4 regions of the Rhizobium sp. CC1099 genome follow, and region 4 is predicted to be linked to each of the others. Evidence: predicted binding sites of a transcription regulator. Region 4 holds the regulator's gene; each other region holds the start of a gene.
What was found. Region 4 encodes PhoB, which activates phosphate uptake and scavenging genes when phosphate is short. Its sites were predicted from a motif close to TGTCATNNANCTGTCAT; they were not measured.
Positions count from the first base shown of each region.

Region 1: the regulator PhoB is predicted to act here: its motif matches at 1,771-1,787, upstream of QA644_RS17920 (1-acyl-sn-glycerol-3-phosphate acyltransferase).
Region 2: the regulator PhoB is predicted to act here: its motif matches at 2,631-2,647, upstream of ppk2 (polyphosphate kinase 2).
Region 3: the regulator PhoB is predicted to act here: its motif matches at 1,588-1,604, upstream of QA644_RS12840 (DUF1045 domain-containing protein).

Region 1 covers NZ_CP121641.1:3,586,739-3,590,948, reverse strand. The annotation lists gene QA644_RS17930 (TraB/GumN family protein) at 1-665, opposite strand, end outside; gene QA644_RS17925 (tyrosine recombinase XerC) at 752-1,687, opposite strand; gene QA644_RS17920 (1-acyl-sn-glycerol-3-phosphate acyltransferase) at 1,829-2,776, shown strand; partial or broken gene QA644_RS17915 (hypothetical protein) at 2,798-3,131, shown strand; gene QA644_RS17910 (primosomal protein N') at 3,289-4,210, shown strand, end outside.
Region 2 covers NZ_CP121642.1:1,250,232-1,254,441, forward strand. The annotation lists gene QA644_RS27150 (gamma carbonic anhydrase family protein) at 268-873, shown strand; gene QA644_RS27155 (hypothetical protein) at 1,116-1,433, shown strand; gene ppk2 (polyphosphate kinase 2) at 1,653-2,573, opposite strand; gene QA644_RS27165 (TIGR01458 family HAD-type hydrolase) at 2,978-3,751, shown strand; gene QA644_RS27170 (DUF6665 family protein) at 3,995-4,210, opposite strand, start outside.
Region 3 covers NZ_CP121641.1:2,501,169-2,505,378, reverse strand. The annotation lists gene mnmD (tRNA (5-methylaminomethyl-2-thiouridine)(34)-methyltransferase MnmD) at 1-388, opposite strand, end outside; gene QA644_RS12845 (FAD-binding oxidoreductase) at 387-1,565, shown strand; gene QA644_RS12840 (DUF1045 domain-containing protein) at 1,680-2,387, shown strand; gene QA644_RS12835 (AraC family transcriptional regulator) at 2,435-3,292, shown strand; gene QA644_RS12830 (AzlC family ABC transporter permease) at 3,399-4,064, shown strand; gene QA644_RS12825 (AzlD domain-containing protein) at 4,061-4,210, shown strand, end outside.
Region 4 covers NZ_CP121641.1:2,030,086-2,034,295, reverse strand. The annotation lists gene pstB (phosphate ABC transporter ATP-binding protein PstB) at 1-760, shown strand, start outside; gene phoU (phosphate signaling complex protein PhoU) at 795-1,508, shown strand; gene phoB (phosphate regulon transcriptional regulator PhoB) at 1,543-2,226, shown strand; gene QA644_RS10420 (winged helix-turn-helix domain-containing protein) at 2,244-2,930, shown strand; gene QA644_RS10415 (hypothetical protein) at 3,318-3,506, shown strand; gene QA644_RS10410 (hypothetical protein) at 3,544-3,987, opposite strand; gene QA644_RS10405 (hypothetical protein) at 4,035-4,210, opposite strand, start outside.

The DNA.
Region 1 (4,210 bases), 1.6 Mb from region 4:
GCTGCGTCGGCTGCGATCTTCTGATCGAGGAAGGGGATACCCTTGGCCTTGCGGGAAATCTCGCAGGCGGGGAGCGCGACGGCGCTCGCAATCATCCAGGGGCGCATGCGCGAAACGGCGGAGAGCGGAATGCCGCGTCGCTGGAGGCCCGCACCGAGTCGGGCGTAATCCTCGCGCGACAGGAGTTTTTCGATCGTCGTCCCATCGGTGAACATGGTGAGATCCGGCCGGGTGAGGAGAGCGGCGGCCGCCTTTTTTTCGCTCAGGATCTCATCGGATTCGATGACGATCGTATCGGCGCCATCACGAGCGGCCTGGGCGTAGAGCGGCAGGTTCAGCACGCGCGGATCAGTAACATGCATGCTGCCAAGCAGCCACGAGGTCTTCAGGCCGGGCTTTTCGATCTTCCAGAAAATGCCTTTGCCGTTCGGCGTCGCATCCGCTTCCTTGACGACCTCTGCATAGCGGGCAGGATCGTTCTGCTGAAGCTCGGTCATCAGGTTCTTGCCGGTGCAGGTATCGTCGGCAGCCTGCGCCGAAGACACCGCAAGGAGCACGGCGAGAAGCGCGGCGGCAAGCAGCATATGGAAGGCTGCAATCAGCCCGAGCAACATATTGCCCGGTGTCGCAACGCGCAGACTACGGTGGCCGACGGTGATCGTCATGATGATGTTCCGGTCACAATGTATGAGAACTCATGCTCTACGCCTCGCATGCGCATATTGCCTTAAGAGAATGCGTTAACAAAAGATTACGCCCTCGGATGGGCACGATCGTAAACTTCCAGCAAACGCGATGAATCGACGCCGGTATAGACCTGGGTCGTGGACAGGCTTGCGTGACCGAGCAGTTCCTGGATCGTCCTCAGATCGCCGCCGCCAGCCAGCAGATGGGTTGCAAAAGAATGCCGCAGCGCATGCGGTGTTGCCGTTTCCGGCAATCCGAAGGCGCTGCGCATCCGCTGCATCGTGCGCTGGATGATCCCAGCCTGGAGCTTGCCGCCGCGAGCGCCGCGGAAGAGCGGTTCTCCTTTCTCCAGATGGTACGGGCAGAGAGAGCGGTATTTCTCAACGGCTTCAAAAACAACGGGCAGCAGCGGAACCAGGCGCGTCTTGTTGCCCTTGCCGGTGATGCGCAGTGTCGTGGCGCCTGCATGCAAGCTGTCCGCAGTCAGGTCAAGTGCCTCGGCAATGCGCAGACCGCAGCCATAGAGGAGCGTGAAAACGGCGGCGTCGCGCGCAGCGATCCATGGTTCCTCGTTAAGCTGTGCCTCGTCGCTGGCGACATTGATCGCCTGCTTGTCGGAGAGTGGTTTCGGCAGCGATTTCGGCTGTTTCGGTGAGCGAACGGCTCCTGCTCCGGCGGCGTTCACCAAACCTTTTTTTTCCAGATATCGCAGCAGCGACCGAAGACCGGCGAGATTGCGGCCAAGCGATCGCGCCCCGGAACCTTCTTTCCGGCGGGCAGCCAGGAAGCCGCGGAAATCGGCCGGGCGAAGAGATTCAATGTCCTTCAACGTCGCCGGGCCGCCGATATGGCCGGTCAGGAAGGTGAGGAACTGGCGGCTATCACGCTCGTAGGCGTCGAGCGTGTGTTCGGAAAAGCGCCGCTCGCGCTCGAGATTTTCAAGCCAGGCGCTGCGTTCCGCCATCAGGCGCGGGTCGGCGATAATCAAAAGTTCGTTCACTGGCGCGGGCCTTGATTTTGTTCTTGCCTTTGCCAAGTTTGAAGGAGGGACCGTTAGGGAATTGCTAATATCGGCCAAGCTCTTGTCATGCTTCCATCATAATAGGTTGCGATAGCTGTTCCGAACGAAACAGGACTTTGCATGGCACGGCGCCAATCCACGACGGCTTTCGGACAGCTCGCGGAAGCGATCGCTCTGGTTTCCCACGGCAACCCCGGACACATCGTTGATACTCTGATCGCCGAGCGCGGCCAGCGCATCGTCCGAAACCCGCTTTGGCCGGTGATGCGGCCCTTTCTCTATGCGCTTTTGCGCTATAACAAGGCGCTTCAGTTCGCCAACGACGTAGCGAACATGCCGGGCTTTCAGTGCTTCGAATATATGAGCAACCTGCTGACGCTGGACATCGCGGTTAGAAATGCCGAGCGTATCCCTGCTTCCGGCGGCTTCATACTCGTCAGCAATCATCCGACCGGCATTGCCGATGGTGTTGCAGTTTTCGACCTCCTGAAGAACCGCCGCCCGGACATGATGTTCTTTGCCAACCGGGACGCGGTGCGCGTCAATCCGCGCTTTGCGGAAATGGTGATCCCTGTGGAATGGCGGGACGAATACAAGACCAAACTCAAGACCCGTGAGACGCTGCAGCTTACGAACCACGCCGTGAAGCAAGGAAAGGCAACTGTATTGTTTCCCTCGGGCCGCATCGCCTATTGGGCGAACGGCCGGCTGAATGAAAGGCCGTGGAAAAACTCTGCGGTCGGCCTTGCCCGCAAATACAATCTGCCGATCTTGCCAGTGCACATGACCGCGCGCAACTCCGGTCTTTTCTACTGGTTTGCAAAGTGGTCGACCGAACTGCGCGACATGACGGTGTTTCACGAACTTCTCAACAAGCGCGGCGATCGTTTTGATTTCATCATCGGCAATCTCGTTCCGGTGGGGCATCTGGACGGCGACATAAACCAAGTGACCAAGGCGCTTGAAAAACACACGCTACATGATCTGCGTGCGGACAGCGATGCACGGTTCCTGCCGCTTATGCAGCCGCCCGCGCCGGAGATAGTGGCGGTCCATTCATTTCGTTGAGCGGATAGGTTAAAGCGAGGCATGCTGCTCCGCTCGATGTTTGCCCAGAACGAAAGGTCGCTGCGATCGATCCGCATGGATCTTTCGGGCATCAATCTTTTCGTCGGCGAAAACGGCGCGGGAAAAGGCACGCTCCGGCGCGCTATCGATGGCTGGCGCTTCTTTCATGGATTGAGGGCCGACCGATCGTCGCCCCTGCGCACGCCATGTCTGGCGGTCACGGCACCGATGCTCGACGAGGACGGAAGCAATCTGGCGGCTGTTTTGGCATCATTGGTGCATAGGGGAGGATACCGTCGATCTCGACCGCGCGATTGCTTCCGCACTTGGCGCTGCCAGGCCGATTGTGCCGGAGAGCTTCTTGCCGCCGCGGCCGAGGAGTGATGCGGCGTGCGGCAGGACGGCTCACATGGAATCGAGGGGATGCGGTTGAGCGGCGTCATCGATGAGGACGAGCAGGCGATGTTCTGGCAGGTTTTCTTTTTACTTTATAGCGGGCATGGTCACGCCCGATGAGCACAGATTCGTCCGATCTCTTTGGCGCGTTACTCGAGGCACCAGCCGGAACCCGCACGGTTCCGGTTCTCGTGCCCATGCCTGCACCGAAACCCTATTCCTATTCCGTGCCGGATGGCATGGCGGTCGAGCCTGGTTCGGTCGTGCAGGTGCCGCTCGGCCCCAGACAGGTGATCGGCGTTGTCTGGGACGGCGGTGAAGATGGCGTCGATCCGAAGAAGCTTAGACCGATCACGCATGTCTTCGATTGCCCGCCGCTTTCCAAGGAAATGCGGGAGTTCATCGACTGGGTGGCTGCGTACACGCTGTCGCCGCCCGGTCTTGTTGCCCGCATGGCGCTTCGTGCACCGAATGCCTTCGAACCGGAGCCGATGGTGGAAGGATTGCGCTTCGTCGGCGGCGAGCCGGAGCGGATGACGCCTGCGCGTGCCCGAGTGCTCGATACGGCATCGGACGGTATCTCGTGGACACGGACCGGACTTGCACATGCCGCCGGTGTTTCCACGAGCGTTGTCGATGGCCTCATCAGCCAAGGGGTTTTCGAGACAGTTTTCCTGCCTCCGCCTCCGGTCGTGGCAAAACCCGATCCGGACTTTGCCTTGTCGCGGCTGCAGGGGCCGCAGAAGGATGCCGCCGAAGAGATTTTGAGCGAAGTCACAAAAGGTGAATTTGCCGTTTCGCTGATCGATGGCGTGACGGGATCTGGCAAGACCGAGGTCTATTTCGAGGCGATCGCCGACACGCTTCGCCGCGGCAAGCAGGTGCTGATCCTCCTGCCGGAAATCGCGCTCACCGCAAGTTTCCTAGAGCGCTTCCAGGACCGGTTCGGCGCAAAGCCGGCCGAATGGCATTCCGATCTCGCGCCGCGCATGCGCGAGAAAGTCTGGCGGCAGGCGGTGACCGGCGAGGTTCGCGTGG
Region 2 (4,210 bases), on a different replicon from region 4:
AATACGTGGGGGTAGAGCTCGGTTTCATCGGTGCCGAACCTGAACGGCGGCTCTTATGGTGTCAATCGAATAGTGAAGCTGTCTCTCGCTCGACGTCGATGGGAGACTATATCCAGGACGTGGCCGTCAATTCTGGATTCTCGATTGGGGGCCAGTTCCGCCATTACCCCGCGCGTCAGGACGTTCACACATTAGCGTTGCGAGGTTGGCGACGAGGTTTGTTCGGATCGCTCTTTCCAAAACGAGACGTCATCTGGAGGAAGGCATATGCTCATTGGACACCAGGGCAAGCGTCCCAAGATCGACCCAGCCGCGTGGGTCGCGCCTGATGCAACAATTTGCGGTGACGTCACCATTGGCCCGGGCGCACGCATATTGAATGGCGCGCGCATCATTGGAGAAGGAGGTGGCGCCATCCGCATCGGCCGCTGCTGCATCGTCATGGAGAACGCCGTTGTGCGCGGCCGCCCCAGACACTCCTGCTTGATCGGTGACCATTGCCTGATCGGTCCGCACGCGCATGTGACCGGCGCAGAGCTTGAGAACGAGGTATTCGTCGCGACCGGGGCTGCCATCTTCCATGGTGCCCGGGTCGGCCACGGCAGCGAGGTACGCGTCCACGCTACGGTGCATTTGCGCACCCGGCTCGATCCTGGGACCACGGTGCCGATCGGATGGGTGGCCGTCGGGGACCCTGCCGGCATCCTGCCGCCCGATCGGCACGATGACATCTGGGCCGTGCAGGAGTCGCTGAATTTCCCCGACTGGGTCTACGGCTTCGATCGCGCCACACCCGATCTTATGCGGTATGTCACCGAACGGCTGTCGGACACGCTGGGAGCGCATGAAAGCGACACAGTGCTTGGTTCATAGTGACGGCACGCCAATATATGCTTTGGCAGCGATCCCGGAGCCGCGTTCAGCAAGGTCGAACCGAGTTGACAGACTGGCGGCACTGCTTCGACAGTCACGCCAGCATGTGCGCTTCGATGTTGGCCGCGACAAAAGCATCGGGCACAAAATCGGACGATTCGCGTCGATTGACCGCCGCGCGAACACATTTGGAACATTCGATATTCCAAAGTGTTTCCACGACAGCGAACGAAGGAGGGTTCATGCTCTCCATTCAAGAAAATGTCGTCAATTGCACGAAGCGCATCGGCGCATGTGCCTTCGGACTTTTGTGCGGATTGACGGTTGCCCAACCGCTCGCCAGTCAGTCGGATCGCTGCCAGGCGCCAGATCAGCAGCAGAACCGGGCGCGCGCCCTTGAGAACGGCAATTCAGAACCTACGGATGGGTCGGATACCTCGAAATTGTCCGATTGCAACGGCGTGCTAAAGCCGCCGTCCATCGGCGACGGAGATCTTGTCAAGCCTGCGCCGCCTATTGGCAATACGCCCGTAATCCCGCCGGATTTTCCGAAGCAGTAGGCAGAATTGTGCCCGGATGTACGTGACAACCCTTGGCGACGACAACGCTGCCGTGGTCGTGTGGATTGTGCTGAAGGCGAGAAGATATCCGTCATCTCAACGTAGACGGAAACCTTTTCCAACAGCATTACATGCTCCTGGCGGGAACAGTAGACGACGAGCCAGCAGCTAAGAAGGTTGCGCGATCCGCACAGTGTCTTTGATGCTTTTGGGGTGGCATCAGTATTTCGGCGGCACGTAGAGCTCGGGCGGGAGGACCTTGCGTTCGTAGTCGGGGTTAAACACGCGCTCTGGGAGCGTGATGTCCTCATGCGGCACGTCTTCGTAGGGAATCTGCTTAAGCAGGTGGTCGATGCAGTTTAGGCGGGCCCGCTTCTTGTCGTTGCCCTCGACGATGTACCAGGGCGCCTCAGCGATATTCGTGCGGGCGAAGGTCTCTTCCTTTGCCTTGGTATAGGCTTCCCAGCGCACGCGCGATTGCAAGTCCATCGGCGACAGCTTCCATTGCTTCAGGGGATCGTGGATGCGCATCAAAAAACGCATCTGCTGTTCCTCGTCAGTGATCGAGAACCAGTATTTGACCAGCCGGATGCCGGAGCGCACCAGCATGCGCTCGAACTCGGGCACATCGTTGAAGAATTGTTCCACCTGGTCTTCGGTCGCAAAACCCATGACGCGCTCAACGCCGGACCGATTATACCAGGACCGATCGAAGAGCACGATCTCGCCACCGGCCGGCAGATGTGGCACGTAACGCTGGAAATACCATTGGGTTTTCTCTCGGTCCGAAGGAGCCGGCAGCGCCACCACTCTCACCACGCGAGGGTTGAGCCGCTGCGTGATGCGCTTGATCACGCCGCCCTTGCCGGCCGAGTCGCGTCCCTCGAAGATCACGACGACCTTCTCCCTGTGATAGGAGACCCAGTCCTGCAATTTGATCAGCTCGGCCTGCAGCGCCAGAAGGGCGCGGAAGTAATCGACACGCGGCATCGGGGGTGGATGCGACGTGCGATAGATCTTGCGGATTTCTTCCGACAGCGCCGGTTCGGAGAGCTCGAGTTCGTAGTCCTCGTCGAGCGTATCGGCCAATTCGGCTTCCAGCCAGTCTGGTTTATCGAGATCATCCTTTGACGTATTCATAGCTCTCTCCGATGTGCCCCGCATCATGCCACGCATCGCAATTTATTTCATGCCAGCATGACGGAGCGATTACACCAGGCAATATGTTGCGGGAGAGCTCGTACTCTTCGAAGGTCCATGCGCTTGATGAGCTCGATATAGCGGTAATGCAGGCGTGCGTGAAAAACGCATCAGCATAGCGCGCTGCGCCTTACAGACGACGATCCTCGCCATTCTGTGGGTTTGCTCTCACCGCAAATAGGCCGCAAATATCACCGACGGCCACGAGGCGGACGCGGAAGTCGGGCGCGAAAGTCAGTGGGTTGAGTGACAAGACCGGTTCCTTGCGGCCCACGGATTCGCGATAAGATCTCCGCCGAATTCCTAAATTTGACGCACGATGCTTCGGCGTTCATTCTCCGTCCATGATCAGCGGAGTACTTCTGGATCTCGCTGGCGTTATCTATGACGGCGAGGAAGTCATACCGGGCGCTACCGATGCTGTTGCGCGCTTGCGCGAAGCCGGCCTACTCATCCGGTTCGTGAGCAATACGACACGCTCGAACAAGCAGGCGCTCTTGCAGCGACTTGCAGGACTTGGACTTTACACCACAAGCGATGAGCTCTTCACTCCGGCGCAAGCCGCGCGGGAGTGGCTCGATAAGCACGATCGATCGCCATACCTATTGGTTCATCCCGATCTCGCGCTGGATTTCCACGACCTGGCAGGAGGGCCACAGAAAGCTCTTGTTGTCGGCGACGCCGGCGAGGCTTTCGATTACCAGACCCTGAATGCCGCATTTCGCGAGCTGGTCACGGGCGCGGAATTCCTGGGGCTCGCGCCAAACCGGACGTTCCAGGATGTTGACGGCAAACTCAGTCTCGACGCGGGCGCGTTCATCGCGGCGCTGGAGTTCGCAAGTCAGAGGCGTGCCACTATCCTGGGAAAGCCGTCACCCGAATTCTTCCTGTCCGCGCTCGCCAGCATGAATTGTCCGAAAGCAAAGGCCGTCATGGTGGGCGACGACGCGGAAACGGACGTCGCGGGTGCCTTGCAGGCCGGACTTTCCAAAGCAGTGCTCGTCCGCACAGGCAAGTATCGTCGCGGGGACGACACACGATTTAAGCCTTCGCCAACTGCAACGGTCGACGATATCTCTGCTGCGGCAGACTGGATCCTCGCGGCACGCAACATTTAATGGCGGCCGTGGCGATACATCGCGGCGGCAGCCGCTTAGCGACGTCAGCTGAAGCTTCCGGTATAGGCATGGCGAGTACCGCCTTTGCGTGGTTTCATTGACGACTTCTTGCAGCCGAGTTCTGCGTGGCCCCCCATGGTTAGTCTTCGCGCTTCTCTGACATTGTAAATTTTCCGGCAATGACGGTCGCGTGCTGCGAACGCACATGTCTTTTGCTGTCGAATAGAGGCCAGCCTGATGAGTTCATCGCCGTATGGCCCCGACCCTCGCAAGCACTTCGCCGGGAATCCCATACCGTGTGACGAGGTCCCAGTTGTTGCGGAGTCCGCAGATCTCCCGCTGAATGAACAATGCCCAGACAGCCTCCGCGGCGTCATTCAGGAGGCCTTCTCGATCAGCTGTGCGATTATCGCTCTTTGTCGAGACGGCAAGTTTTGCAAGTGCCGCCTCGACTTTACG
Region 3 (4,210 bases), 470 kb from region 4:
GCCACAGCGCCGTCAGCGCCTGCCGCTCGGCATCGATTTGCGGCCAGTGCGAAAGTGCGCGACCGATCTCCTGCGGGCGCATCGGGTAAAGCTCGAAGGAAATGAAATTCAGATGTTGGTCCCTTTGGCGATGCGCTTTCCATTGCCGCCATGTTTCCGCGAAGTTCAGCCCGGTGCCGAACCCCAACTCTCCAATGCGGAAATTGTCCTTGCCGGTCCACCGTTCCGGCAGGCCATTGCCCGCCAGAAAGACGTGGCCGCATTCGAGCCGCCCGTCCGTCTGGCAATAAAAATGGTCGCCAAAAGCCTGCGAATAGGGCATATCGCCGTCGCGCCATTCGAGCGGCTGGCTCGTGCTGCCAATCTGATCGGGATCAATCTCTGTCATGCCTAAAGCCGATAGTGCGGCCATCTCCTCCGGTCAATCGTCCGTCAGCCTGCTGATTGCCGGCGGCGGCATCATGGGGCTGTGGGCGGCGGTTCATGCCGAGCGGCTTGGCATCGACACGCTCCTCGTCGATGCCGGTGAATTGGGGCAGGGTGCGAGCGGCGGGCTGCTCGGGGCGCTGATGCCGCATTTGCCGGACAAATGGAATGCCAAGAAGCAGTTCCAGTTCGATGCGCTGGTTTCCCTCGAAGCCGAGATCGCTGCGATCGAAGCTGCCACCGGCCTTTCCACCGGCTACCGCCGCTCCGGCCGCATCATCCCGCTGCCGAAGCCGCATCTGCGCAAGATCGCGCTTACCCATTCCGCCGATGCCGAAACACATTGGCATTGGCACGGCCGCAGCTTCCATTGGCATGTCGCAGATGCTCCGCCGGTTGCAGGCTGGATCGACCCTGCCGCTGGTGCGAGCGGCTTCGTGTACGACACGCTCGCTGCCCGCGTCGCACCCCGCACGCTGGTCGCCGCTCTTGTCGCCTTTCTGAGGCAGGCAAAGCGTGTGAGCATTATCGAGAATGCTACAGTTGGCGGTCTCGAACCGGAACGCGGGATCGCCGACGCCGGTGGGAGAACAATCGCCTTCGGCCGCTGCATCGTCGCGGCAGGTCACCAGTCATTTCCACTTCTGCAGCGGTTCACGCCCGGATTGGAAAGGCCGCTCGGCCAACCGGTCAAGGGGCAGGCGGCGCTGTTGAAGGCCGAGATCGATCCCGCCTTTCCCACCATCTTCCGCGACGGCCTCTATATCATTGCTCATGAGGGCGGCCATGCTGCGATCGGCAGCACCAGCGAGGACCGTTTTGACAATCCCAATACGACCGATGCTCAACTCGACGCTCTGATCGAAGCTGCGCGCGAGATGGCCCCCGTGCTTGGCGAGGCGCCGGTCGTCGAGCGCTGGGCCGGCCTTCGTCCGAAGGCGATCGACCGCGATCCGATGATCGGTCCACATCCGATGTATCCGAAGCTCATCGCCTTGACCGGCGGCTTCAAGGTCAGCTTCGGCCTTGCCCACCGTCTTGCCGAAGCTGCCGTACATATGGCCGACGGCCGTTCCGCACCTTTCGCCCTGCCGGAAAGTTTCGCGTTTTCGAGCCATATCACGGCTGCTTCACGTTAAACGTGAATTAGAAGCTGGTGCTTTTCGTTATTCTGTCATGCAAATCACCTATCTGCTTGCGCATCGACGGCGCCGGAATCGTCTGCGCGCCCTTCCTTTGGTGGAGGAGATTGCATGCGCTACGCCATTTGCTTCACGCCGACGCCGAGCGATCCGCTCAGTGAGGTGGCGGCCAATTGGCTCGGCCGCAACGTCTTTTCCGGCGAGATGGTCGAACCTCCGGCCATTGGCGGCATCGGCATCCACGATATAGCGTTCCATACTGCCGTGCCGCGCCGCTACGGTTTCCATGGTGTGCTGAAGGCGCCGTTTCATCTTGCACCCGATGTTTCGGAAACGCAACTTTTACGCGATATGATGCGCTTTTCCGGCAGCTTCCAGCCGTTCCGGATTCCAAGGATCGAGGTCGCGCGCCTGCGCAATTACTTCAGCCTCGTGCCGTCGGTCCCCTGCGAACACATGCACTATCTCGCTTCTGCGGTCGTGCAGCATTTCGACCGCTTCCGTGCACCGCTTTCCGAAGCCGAGATCGAGCGCATCGATCCGGATGCGCTTTCAGCCGCGCAGTTTGCCAACCTGCATCGCTGGGGCAATCCCTATGTGATGGACGAGTTCCGCTTCCACATGCCTTTGACGGGTCCTGTCAATCTTGTCGATATGCCGCGCATCGAGCAGGCGCTGCGTAACGTCTTCGAGCCTGTTCTCGCTGAGCCGGTCACCGTCGCCAACATCGCGTTGATGATCGAGGAAGGCACAGGCGGGCCGTTCCGCGTCCATTCGCTGCATCCGATGGGCAAGGTCAGCGCGCGCAAGATCGCCTGATCACTTTTGTTCAAGAATGGGCGGCCCAAAGATGCTATATCCGGCCGATGGACAACATCTCCCAGGAACAGGCAACCGAAGCCATGCCGCTGTCTGGAGCGGAGACGACGCGATTCTGGCGTGACAGCCGTTTCGGCGGCATGGAGTGCCTGAGCGCGACGTTCCTGACGCATGAGTTCGCGCCACATGCCCACGAGACCTTCAGCATTGGCGCTATCGAAAGCGGCAGCCAGATCGCGACGATCCGGGGGGCGCGCGAAAGCTCGGGGCCGGGCGATCTCTATCTGATCAATCCGGGCGAAATCCATGACGGCGTGCCTGTCGAGGGCGGCTATCGCTACCGGATGATCTACCCGGACACGTCACTCTTCCGCGAAATCCTGGAAGATGTCACCGGCCGCACCTTCAGCGGCATGCCGGCCTTCGGCAAGCAGATCCTTCACGATCCCCGGCTTGCCGAGGCTTTTTATGATGCGCACCGCGCGCTGGAATTGGGGGCCGGTGCGCTGGAGACCAGTCAGGGCATGTTCCTTGTGCTCGAGGCCATGTTTCGGCATCACGGCAGTTCAATCATCGTGCCGATCGACACGCAGGAGCGGTCGGCCGTGCAGCGCGCCCGTGACTACCTGATGGAAAACTACGCCTTTGATGTCGGACTTGAAGAACTCGCCGCCGTGGCGGGCCTCAGCCGTGCGCATCTGATACGCGCCTTCCGCAAGGAATTCCACATCACGCCGCACGCCTTCCTCACTGATATCCGCATTCGCGTTGCTCGGCGCAAGCTGCAGGCTGGCGGACAGCCGGCGGAGATTGCGCTCGAATGCGGTTTTGCCGACCAGGCGCATTTCAGCCGGCATTTCAAGGCGCGCACCGGCGTGACGCCCGGCCAATACCGCGCGCGGTAGTCACTTTCGTTCAAGACGACCATTCATCTCCATTCTAAAACCTCCGCATCAAATCGGAGATCCTGTCGTGAATGAGAATGGAAAATGGGCGGAGTTCCTGGGCGGCATGAGAGCCATTTCGCCGCTCATCGCTGCCGTCATACCGATCGGCCTCGTCTTCGGCGCGGTCGCGGTCACGAAAGGGCTTTCCCCGGTCGAGACGGCACTGATGAGCGCGTTGGTCTTTGCCGGCGGTTCGCAGTTCGTGGCAATGGATATCTGGACGCATCCGGCCTCGTGGACGAGCGTCGGTTTTGCGGCCCTGCTCGTCAATATCCGCCATGTGCTGATGAGTGCTTCGCTCGGCACCAAGATGCAGGCTTTTGGCGGACGCAGGCGCTATTTCGCATGCCTGTTTCTTGCAGACGAGATCTGGGCGATGGCGGAATTCCGCGCCGGTCTTGCGCGGCTCACGCCCGCCTGGTTCGCTGGGCTTGCCGCGCCCTTCTATCTCGCCTGGGTGCTTTCGAGCCTTGCGGGCGCGACGCTCGGCGCTTTCCTCGGTGATCCCGTGGCGCTTGGACTGGATTTCGCCTTTCCGGCCGTCTTCATCGTGCTCGTCATGGGCTTCTGGAAGGGACCGGAAACCGGCGCTGTGCTTATCGCAAGCGGTGCGGCCGCGGTAGCGACCCAACATTTCGTACCAGGCGTCTGGTACATCGCAGCCGGCGCCGGCGCCGGTCTGCTTGCGGCAGTTGCCAGCGGCAGTCGGCGCGTGGAGGTAACGCAATGACAGTCGATTTCTCCACCCTTGTCGCGATCATCGCCATGGCAGCCGTGACGGTGCTCACGCGCCTGAGCGGTCTTGTGCTCGTGTGGCATCTGTCCTTGGAGGGAAGCCGCCGAAAGGCGATCGAATCCATTCCGCCTGCCGTTCTA
Region 4 (4,210 bases):
GAGCGCCTATAAGATGGTCGGCAAGACGGTGTCTGTCTACTACGGCGAGAAGCGTGCGCTTTTCGACGTGAACCTGAACGTCCGCGAAAACACTGTTACCGCCCTCATCGGCCCATCGGGCTGCGGCAAGTCCACGTTCCTGCGTTGCTTGAACCGCATGAACGACACGATCGACAATTGCCGCGTCACGGGCGAAATCAAGCTGGACGACGCGGATATCTACGATCCGGACATCGACGTCGTGGAACTCCGCGCCCGCGTCGGCATGGTCTTCCAGAAGCCGAACCCGTTCCCGAAGTCTATCTACGAGAACGTTTCTTACGGACCGCGCATCCATGGAATTGCGAGGTCGAAGGCCGACCTTGATCAGATCGTCGAAAGCAGCCTCCATAAGGCCGGCCTCTGGAACGAAGTCAAGGACCGCCTGCAGGAATCCGGCACCGGTCTGTCGGGCGGCCAGCAGCAGCGCTTGTGCATTGCGCGCGCCGTTGCCGTCAGCCCGGAAGTCATCCTGATGGACGAACCGTGCTCGGCGCTCGATCCGATCGCGACCGCCAAGGTCGAGGAGTTGATCCACGAGCTTCGCGAGAACTACAGTATTGTCATCGTGACGCACTCGATGCAGCAGGCAGCCCGCGTTTCGCAGCGCACCGCCATGTTCCACCTCGGCAATCTCGTCGAGGAGAATGACACCGACAAGATGTTCACCAATCCGGACGACCCGCGCACCCAGGATTACATCATGGGCCGCTTCGGCTGAGCTGCGGCGTTCAGGCTATTCAAGGACAATCCCAATGGCATCGACCCATATCTTTTCTGCCTATGACGAGGATCTGAAGTATTTGTCCCGCCGCATCTCGGAAATGGGCGGGCTTGCCGAGCAGATGGTGTCGGACGCCGTCCGCGCGCTGGTTAACGGTGACGCTGGCTTGGCCCAGAAGGTCATCTCCGACGATGTCGTCATGGATCACGCCGAGCGCGAGATCGGCGACAAGGCGATCGTCACGATTGCCCGCCGCCAGCCGGTGGCCTCGGACCTTCGCGAGATCATGGGCTCGATCCGCATCGCGGCCGATCTCGAGCGCGTCGGCGATCTCGGCAAGAACACCGCCAAGCGTGTCATCGCCGTGCAGAGCACCGGCGTTCCGCGCAAGCTCGCCCGCGGTCTCGAGCATCTTTCCGAACTGGCGCTGGTCCAGCTCAAGGAAGTACTCGACGTCTATGCCTCGCGTTCAGCCGACAAGGCGAAGTCGATCCGCGAGCGCGACGAGGAAATCGACGCGATGTACACCTCGCTGTTCCGCGAGCTGTTGACCTACATGATGGAAGATCCGCGCAACATCACCAGCTGCACGCATCTTCTCTTCTGTGCGAAGAACATCGAGCGCATCGGCGATCACGCCACTAACATTGCCGAAACGATCTATTACATGGCGACCGGCGCACAGCCGGAAGGCGAACGTCCGAAGGACGATACTGCCAACACCGTCGGCGCGGTCACGGAATGACAATTCCGAACCGGCCCTCAGGAGACAGAACCGAATGATCCCGAGAGTTGCAGTCGTTGAAGACGAAGAGGCACTGAGCGTGCTTCTTCGCTATAACCTTGAGGCCGAAGGTTTCGAGGTCGACACCATTCTGCGCGGCGACGAGGCCGAAATCAGGCTTCAGGAGCGCACGCCGGATATTCTGATCCTCGATTGGATGCTGCCGGGCGTGTCGGGCATAGAGCTTTGCCGCCGCCTGCGCATGCGCCCGGAAACGGAGCGTCTGCCGATCATCATGCTGACGGCGCGCGGCGAGGAAAGCGAGCGTGTGCGCGGCCTTTCCACCGGCGCCGACGACTACGTGGTCAAGCCGTTCTCCACGCCCGAACTCGTTGCCCGCGTCAAGGCGATGCTGCGCCGCGCCAAGCCCGAGGTGCTCTCCACGGTGCTGAAATGCGGCGATATCGAACTCGACCGCGAAACGCATCGTGTTCACCGCAAGAGCCGCGAAGTCCGTCTCGGCCCGACCGAATTCCGTCTACTGGAATTCCTGATGTCGTCGCCCGGCCGCGTCTTCTCGCGTTCGCAGCTTCTGGACGGTGTCTGGGGCCACGACATTTATGTCGACGAGCGCACCGTGGACGTTCATGTCGGTCGCCTGCGCAAGGCGCTGAACTTCTCCAACATGCAGGACGTCATCCGCACCGTCCGCGGCGCAGGATATTCGATGGAAGCATAGCAGGGAGGCCGGAGAAGATGTCGGTGCGGGTACTTGTTGTTGAGCAGGACGAAGATCTGCTCGCGACACTGAAGCATGCTCTGGAGACAGAAGGGTATTCGGTGAACTGTCTTCACCCGCATGCGTCGCTGGTCGAGCTCGTGGCGTTGCGGCTGCCTGATGCGGTGATATTCGGTGCGCCGGCTCCTGGCTCGATGGCAATCTCGACATGCCGCCAGTTCCGGACAACTGGAGCGACCGCCCGCCTTCCGATCGTGGTGCTGCTGGACTCGGCCCTCGAGCAGGACCGGTTGGCCGTCCTCTCCGCCGGAGCCGACGACTGCCTCATAAAGGCAGTCTCCCCCGTGGAACTCCTCATCCGCTTGCGGAACCTCCTGCGGCGTCTCAATCCAGCGCTGCTGGAGAGCACGCTGAAGGTCGGGGATCTGACGCTCGATAAGAACGCCCGCCGGGTTCACAGGCAGAAGAAGGAAGTCAAGCTCGGCCCCACCGAGTTCAGGCTGCTCGAGTTTCTGATGAAGTCCCCCGGCCGCGTCCACTCCCGATCGGAATTGAGGGCATCGCTGTGGGGTAACGATGCCAGTGTCGATGAGCGCGCTGTCGACGTACACATCGGGCGTCTCCGGAAGGGCATCAGTTTCGGCAAGGCCGATAAGGTGATCCGGACGGTGCGTGGCGCCGGCTACGCACTCGGCGACTTCTGATCCGGATCAGGTTCCTATCCTATCCCCGTCGCTGTGCGCACAGATTGAGACGCGCGATACAGCTGTTCGCGCAATACGTGTGTCACGTCGATTTCACGCGACTGCCTATATTAGGGTGTGCTTAGTCGCGCTGGAGGTGATTCCAGTCCGCCTTCGGCTCCCATACTCGCCTAAGGGCGTCAGACATATAATCCCGCCGGGATGAGGGTTCGGCCCGATAGGCCACACTCGTCCCAAAGTACAGCTAGTTTGGTTGAAGCGATTTGGAGTATTCCATGACGATCAAGACGGCGTTGTTGAGAATGTCCCTGATTATCGTTTCCGGGTGGGTCATGGTCGGCACCATCACCTTGGTGATGTTCCATTGACCAGCGAGGTGTAAACGGCATGCGGTTCCTGGTGTACACGAAAACGATCGCTGAACTCGATTATGACGAAGAGACGCGCGTCTTGACGATCATCTACCGGGACGGCCAACTGCGATCCGTTCCCCATGTCGATCCCAAGATCATGATGAAAATGGTTGCACAGCTTCCTCCGGAACGATCCCTCTACCTGATGCAGGCGGCGATCTGAACGTCGCGGGCAAGGCAAGGTGCGACCGCACCTGGCGTCAATGCATGGCCTCGATAAAGGCGCGGCGATAGAACGCGCCGAGGTTGATCCGTTCTGCAGCGACCGCCACAAGCTTCTTTTCGAGACGGCGCTCGAATTCCCGCGATCGGGCCGCCCGCGGCCTGCCGTGCGGTGTCGTAGGCTTTAACCGCATCCGTGGTCCGACGTCGTCGCGGTACTGGGCAAGCGTCATGGCGGCCTTGATCAGCAGAGTTCTTATCTGCGGACGGTGCTCGGCAGCGATGACGAGGCCAAACGACTTGATCAGGACAGGCTTCGGGACGGGCAGCTCGATCTCGTCGATGATGTCATTTCCCACTTGCGCTTCCTCGGCGAACACGAGGTATTGGTCCACCAGGTCATGAGCGGCCTCGAGGGTCTCGGTGTCCGGGCTGTACCGGCACCAGGTGTCACCAAAAGCACTCAGCGATCCGTATGACATCAAGAGCTCCTTTGCGCTTCAAATGAACGCGGAAACTGCCTGATTGTTCAAAGGATGCCGCAAGTGGTGCGAAAGCGGCGCGGCTTCGCCACGATCATTTGCTCCGCGGCGGGATGGCCGCCGCGGGGCAGGGAGGCGCATTTCGCGTAGATTCTCCATTTCATTTCGGCCTGGGCGGCCGTGGGACCAATGACGCTCAAGGCGAGAAGGGTTGTCATGAAGC